Allocatelliglobosispora scoriae: one gene and its partner. The protein of the gene in region 2 binds, or shares a complex with, the protein of the main gene of each other region. Links are inferred from orthologs where the notes say so. Each region holds a gene or a part of one and is shown on either strand. Other genes may lie near its edges.

Region 1 (3,217 bases), 780 kb from region 2 along the record:
TCGCTCGGCGTCGGCGAACCGCCGGTAATCACGCGGTCGATGAAGCCGTACTGCTGGCCCTCCTCGGCGGTGAACCAGCGGTCGCGGTCACCATCCTCCTCGATCTGCGCCACCGTCTGACCGGTGTGCTTGGCGATGAGGTCGATCATGAGCTTCTTGGTGTGGATCATCTGCTGCGCCTGGATCGCGATGTCGGCCGCGGTGCCACCGATGCCACCGGACGCCTGGTGCATCATGATCCGCGCGTGCTGCAGCGCGTAGCGCTTGCCCTTCGCACCGGCGCAGAGCAGCATCTGACCCATCGACGCCGCCATGCCCAGGGCAATGGTGGAGACATCGTTGGTCACATACTGCATCGTGTCGTAGATCGCCATGCCGTCGTAGACGGAACCACCCGGCGAGTTGATGTAGAGAGTGATGTCGCGCTCGGAGTCTTCGGCTGCCAGCAGGAGCAACTGGGCGCAGATGCGGTTCGCGACCTGCGTGTTGACCTCGCTGCCGAGGAAGATGATCCGGTCCTTGAGCAGCCGGTTGTAGACGCTGTCGTCTAGACCGATGCCGATCTGATCGGAGCCCCGCAGTTGCGGTGGGAGATGCAGCTCGCTCATGCCAACCCTTCTTTGCGACCGTGCCGCCGGATCACCGGGTCTGTCCCGACGCCTCCGACGTGACCACATCCTGGAAGTCGAACCTATTGCCGACCCTAACCGGTCCCACCGACGAGAGCTTCCCACCGGAGGGCGTGTTCGCTGTGAGCGCACGCTGCCCGGCGTACCCCCCGCTGGGGTTGAACATGGCGCGGGCCGCGCGTCTGCACGCGCGGCCCGGCCCGAGTCACAGCTCAGTGGTTGTGACCGGTGTGGTCTTCCTCGTCGCCGCGCAGATCGTCGAGGGTCAGGACGTTGCCGTCGGTGTCCTTCATGATCACGCGCTCCATGACCATCGCCAGCGCCTTGCCCCGGCGGACATCGCCGAAGAGAGCGCCCGCGTTGCCGGTCTGGACGAGCTGGTCGTAATACTGCTGCGGCGGCATGCCCGCCCGCTGGGCGCGGTGCACGACCTCGTGGCCGAACTCGTCGTCGGAGACCTGGACATCCTCGGCGTCGGCGAGCGCGTCGAGCACGAGCTGGATCCGCACGCCCTCGGAAGCGGCCTCGGTCAGCTCGGCGTCGATCTGCTCCTCGGTCTTCTCCTCGGCGGCGAGGTACTCCGTCAGCGAGGCGCCGATGCGCTCCAGCTCCTGGGCCATCGACTGCTTGCGGTGCTCGACCTCCTCGGCGACGACACCCTCCGGCGCCGGCACGGCGGCCGCGGCGACGATCTCCTTGAGTGCTTTGTCGCGGGCGGCGTAGAGCTGCTCGACCTTCTTGATCCGGGTGAGCCGGTCCTTGAGGTCGTTGCGCAGCTCCTCGAGCGTGTCGAACTCGCTCGCGAGGCCCGCGAACTCGTCGTCCAGCTCCGGCAGCTGCTTCTCCTTGACGGCGCGCACCGTGACGGCGACATCGGCGTCCTTGCCCGCGAACTCGCCGCCGACGAGCTGCGTCTGGAAGGTCGTCGACTCCTCGGCGCTCAGGCCGACGATCGCCTCGTCCAAGCCCTGCAGGAGCTGGCCCGAACCGACCTCGTGCGAGATGTTGCTGGCCTGGCCGCCCTCGACGTCGGTGCCGTCGACCGTGGCGTTCAGGTCGATCTGCACGTAGTCGCCGGTCTCCACGGCGCGCTCGACGCCCTTGAGCGTCGCGAAGCGCTGGCGCAGGTTGTTGAGCTGCTCATCGATCTCGTTCTCGCCGAGCGCGATCGGGTCGACCTCGACGGAGATCGCCGACAGCTCCGGAAGGACGATCTCCGGACGGACGTCGACCTCGGCGGTGAACCGCAGCGGCTGGCCGTCGGCGAACTCCGTGATGTCGACGGTCGGGCGGCCGAGCAGCTTCACGTCGTGCTCGCGCACGGCCTCGAGAATCTGCGCCGGGATCGCCTCCTCGACGGCCTCCTGCAGCACGGTGCCCCGGCCGACACGCTGGTCGATCACCTGGGACGGGATCTTGCCCTTGCGGAAACCGGGGATGTTCACCTGGTTGGCGATCTCCCGGTACGCCTTCTTGAGGCTGGGCTCCAGCTCTTCGAACGGCACCTCGATGGCGAGCCGCACGCGGGTCGGGCTCAGAGTCTCGACGGTGCTCTTCACAGGCGTACTCCTTGACGATCTTGCGGGTCGAGTGGTTGGGCGCACGAAAGGGCCCGGTCGAGTGTAGGCGAATACATGACCGGTATCTCCCATCGGGGAGGGCCATCGCCGGAGATGTCACAGGGTGATCTCTGCCGCAGCGCTCAATCGCGCGCTCTTTCGGCCGTCACACCCGGTAGAGCCACGCCGATCTGACCGATACGAAGCCCTACCGGGGCAATCGCCATTCTCCTCGGGCGATGCCCGGGACGGCCTGAAATGCGAAGAATTGTCGGGGTGGCCGGATTTGAACCGACGGCCTTCCGCTCCCAAAGCGGACGCGCTACCAAACTGCGCCACACCCCGCAACTAACCGCGCTAGCGTAGCCGAACCGTACCCGTCACCCACCGTCGCGGTCCAGGTGATTTCAGTCGGCGGGTACGCGTGGCGCGGCACCCGGTAACCCGGAGGCGCGATCGACGGGGAACCCGCTAAGCTAGGAGCCGCGCCGGGAAGCCGGCGGCACGCGGGCGTAGCTCAATGGTAGAGCTTCAGTCTTCCAAACTGACTACGCGAGTTCGATTCTCGTCGCCCGCTCCACATCGGCAATGCCCCGGCCCGGATGGGTCGGGGCATTGCGTTTCCTGCCGTCAGCTCGCCTCGATCGCAAGGTCATCGATGCCGAGCTTGCGCGCGATCGCCGAGATGGCGGGCACGACGAACGCCAGCTGGCGGTCCACGGACGCGAAGCGCTGATCCATCCCGGTGAAGCGCTCGTCCATCTTGTCGAAGCGCTGATCCACCTTGTCGAACCGCTCACTCATCTCGGCGCGCAGTTCTTCCAGGTCAGCCCGCAGGACGCGCTGGCCGCCCGAGAGATCACCGATGGCATTCGTCAGGTGGTCCAGCCGCCCTTCGATGTTCTCCAGGCGCTGAGCGGGCACTGTCACAAACACGAGTCTCCTCCCCGTTGGTTGCAGGCGCAAAGCCGCACACACCATATAACCAATACCACTACTAGTAAACCCTGTAGGGATAACTCGTTAGTT
Region 2 (3,166 bases):
CCGGTCCCGTCCGGCATGGCGGTGGGCTCGCTGCTCGTCGGCATCGCCTCGATCCTGGTCAGTTTCGCCGTCGCCTGCCTGGGTCTGGCGGGGAGCTCGGCGGGCTGGGGCGCGTGGGCGGGCGGGGCGTTCGCCGTCCTGTCCGGCCTGCTCGGCATCGGCGGCATCGTGCTCGGCGTGCTGGGCCGGCGGCAGGTGCGCCGCGCCGCCGGGCTGACGGGCAGGGGACTGGCGACCGCCGGTCTCATCTGCGCCTCGATCGGGCTGCTCTTCACGCTCGTCGCCGGGGTGGGCGCCGTGCTGCTCTCGTTCGCAATTCCCACGCAGTGAGAACGGTCACGAGGGCCAATCCCGTGTGAGCCGCCCGGATCGACCGGGTAGACTGTTGTCCTGAACAGCCCATAGAGATTGTGCAGAGTCAGGCGGATCCGCCTCCGGGCCCCCGTTTTGACCTCTGCGCCTTCGATAGGTAGTCTTTTCCCTCGTGCCCGGGCATGCCTGGGCCCTCGTGCATGCGTCGAGTCGGTCCTGGTGGCCGGTGGTCGATGACTGGGGCCGCGCAGCGCGAGCACAAGACAACCCCGGCGAGCGAGAAATCGCGCGCCTGGGCCCGCGAACCGGGCGACACGCCCGACCGCGGGGGTCGGAATCGTCGCAGCATGCGGCTCCCGGCCGAATTTATACGTCGTAACCCGCGAGGGTTATTAGCGGAGATGAAATAGGAGCGTCGAGACCCAGTGCCTACCATTCAGCAGCTGGTCCGCAAGGGCCGGCAGGCGAAGACGAGCAAGACCAAGACGCCTGCACTCAAGGGCAGTCCTCAGCGCCGCGGTGTCTGCACCCGCGTCTACACGACGACTCCGAAGAAGCCGAACTCGGCTCTCCGCAAGGTCGCTCGCGTGAAGCTGAGCAGCCAGATCGAGGTCACCGCTTACATCCCCGGTGTCGGCCACAACCTGCAGGAGCACTCGATCGTGCTCGTGCGTGGCGGTCGTGTGAAGGACCTGCCGGGTGTGCGTTACAAGATCATCCGTGGTTCGCTGGACACCCAGGGCGTCCGCAACCGCAAGCAGGCGCGCAGCCGTTACGGCGCGAAGCTGGTAAAGGACGGTAAGAAGTAATGCCACGTAAAGGCCCAGCTCCCCGCCGTCCGCTGCTCGCGGACCCGGTCTACAACTCCCCGCTGGTCACCCAGCTGGTCAACAAGATCCTGATGGCCGGCAAGCGCCAGCTCGCCGAGAGCATCGTCTACGGCGCCCTCGAGGGCTGCCGTGAGAAGACCGGCACCGACCCGGTCGTCACGCTGAAGCGCGCGATGGACAACGTCAAGCCGACCCTCGAGGTCCGCAGCCGCCGCGTTGGTGGCGCGACCTACCAGGTGCCGGTCGAGGTGCGCACGCCGCGCCAGACCACCCTGGGTCTGCGCTGGCTGGTTCAGTACTCGCGCGCCCGTCGTGAGAAGACCATGGTCGAGCGCCTCATGAACGAGCTGCTCGACGCGAGCAACGGCCTCGGTGCCGCTGTGAAGCGTCGCGAGGACACGCACAAGATGGCCGAGAGCAACAAGGCCTTCGCGCACTACCGCTGGTAATTCTCCGCGGGGCCGGGCCAACCGGTCTGGCCCCGCGACCTTGACTTCCGAGGCCTTACGGCCTCACATCCGAAGGGAACTCGAAGTGGCCGTCGTAGACGCGCTCGCCAAGGTCCGCAACATCGGCATCATGGCGCACATCGATGCCGGGAAGACGACCACGACCGAGCGAATCCTCTTTTACACCGGCATCACCCACAAGATCGGTGAGGTCCACGAGGGCGCTGCCGTCATGGACTGGATGGAGCAGGAGCAGGAGCGTGGCATCACGATCACTTCTGCCGCCACCACCTGTGAGTGGAAGGGCCACGTCATCCAGATCATCGACACCCCGGGCCACGTCGACTTCACGGTCGAGGTGGAGCGCTCGCTGCGCGTCCTCGACGGTGCTGTCGCGGTCTACGACGGTGTCGCGGGCGTGGAGCCGCAGACGGAGAACGTCTGGCGCCAGGCCGACAAGTACAACGTGCCCCGCATGTGTTTCGTCAACAAGCTCGACCGCACCGGCGCGGACTTCTTCCGCTGCGTCGACATGATGGTCACCCGCCTCAACGCGACGCCGCTGGTGCTGCAGATCCCGATCGGGCTCGAGGGCGACCACATCGGCGTCGTCGACCTGGTGGGCATGCGCGCGCTGACCTGGCGCGGCGAGACCCAGAAGGGCGAGGACTACGCCGTCGAGGAGATCCCCGCCGAGCTGGCCGAGCAGGCCGCGGAGTACCGGGTGAAGCTGCTCGAGACGATCGCCGAGGCTGACGACGCGATCATGGAGCGCTACCTCGAGGGCGGCGAGTTCACGGTCGAGGAGCTCAAGGCTTCGATCCGCACGGCGACCATCGCCGGCAAGTACAACCCCGTCGTCTGCGGCTCCGCCTTCAAGAACAAGGGCGTTCAGCCGATGCTCGACGCGGTCGTCGACTTCCTGCCGTCGCCGCTGGACGTGCCGGCCATCGACGGCACACTGATGGACGGGGAGACCCCGGCTGTCCGGCACCCCGACATCAAGGAGCCGTTCTCGGGCCTCGCGTTCAAGATCCAGACGGACAAGCACCTCGGCAAGCTGACCTACGTGCGCATCTACTCCGGCACGCTCGAGTCCGGTTCTCAGGTGGTCAACTCCACCAAGGACCGCAAGGAGCGGATCGGCAAGATCTACCAGATGCACGCCAACAAGCGTGAGGAGCGCCCCTCGGCGCACGCCGGCGACATCATCGCGGTGCAGGGTCTCAAGCAGACCACCACCGGTGACACGCTCTGCGACCCGGCTGCGCCGGTCATCCTGGAGTCGATGACGTTCCCGGAGCCGGTCATCTCGGTCGCGATCGAGCCGAAGACCAAGTCGGACCAGGAGAAGCTGGGTACGGCGATCCAGAAGCTCGCCGAGGAGGACCCGACGTTCCGGGTCCGCCAGGACGAGGAGACGGGCCAGACGGTCATCTCCGGCATGGGCGAGCTCCACCTGGAGATCCTGGTCGACCGGATGAAGCGCGAGTTCTTCGTCGAGGCCAACGTCGGCAAGCCGCAGGTCGCGTACCGCGAGACCATCCGCCGCGCGGTGGACAAGGTCGAGTACAC

Evidence for each region.
Region 1: the proteins of rpsG (region 2) and tig are in contact, whole or in part, in a crystal structure (PDB 3GTY), measured with the Thermotoga maritima proteins. The link is inferred for Allocatelliglobosispora scoriae from one-to-one orthologs. Residues at the interface, in WP_004081843.1 of Thermotoga maritima: Lys34, Lys52, Lys55, Glu59, Arg62, Gln63, Glu66, Asn67, Lys69, Val71, Arg95, Ala109, Lys110, Lys111, Gly112, Arg113, Pro114, Glu117, Glu121, Ile124, Ala125, Tyr127, Asn128, Asn129, Thr130, Gly131, Lys135, Asp139, Arg142, Met143; in WP_004081061.1 of Thermotoga maritima: Glu122, Val124, Val129, Leu130, Tyr133, Glu188, Gly259, Ile262, Tyr263, Glu266, Ser270, Glu273, Gln274, Glu277, Arg308, Gln311, Ile312, Ser315, Tyr316, Glu325, Arg329, Arg336, Leu363, Phe366, Trp367, Arg373, Leu377, Arg381, Leu384, Glu387.

Annotation. Positions count from the first base shown.
Region 1 is NZ_JACHMN010000002.1:2,259,686-2,262,902, forward strand. Bases 16-2,918 are described here. They hold tig (trigger factor), read right to left. Parts: upstream 2,189-2,918; coding sequence 842-2,188; downstream 16-841. Other genes in these bases: F4553_RS15770 (ATP-dependent Clp protease proteolytic subunit), read right to left, coding at 16-608; F4553_RS15790 (hypothetical protein), read right to left, coding at 2,819-2,918. Also shown: more of F4553_RS15770, read right to left, coding at 1-15; more of F4553_RS15790, read right to left, coding at 2,919-3,124. UniProt on the Bacillus subtilis protein: Involved in protein export. Acts as a chaperone by maintaining the newly synthesized protein in an open conformation. Functions as a peptidyl-prolyl cis-trans isomerase.
Region 2 is NZ_JACHMN010000002.1:3,038,784-3,041,949, reverse strand. Bases 4-2,855 are described here. They hold rpsG (30S ribosomal protein S7), read left to right. Parts: upstream 4-1,120; coding sequence 1,121-1,591; downstream 1,592-2,855. Other genes in these bases: fusA (elongation factor G), read left to right, coding at 1,677-2,855; rpsL (30S ribosomal protein S12), read left to right, coding at 738-1,121; F4553_RS19380 (hypothetical protein), read left to right, coding at 4-330. Also shown: more of F4553_RS19380, read left to right, coding at 1-3; more of fusA, read left to right, coding at 2,856-3,166.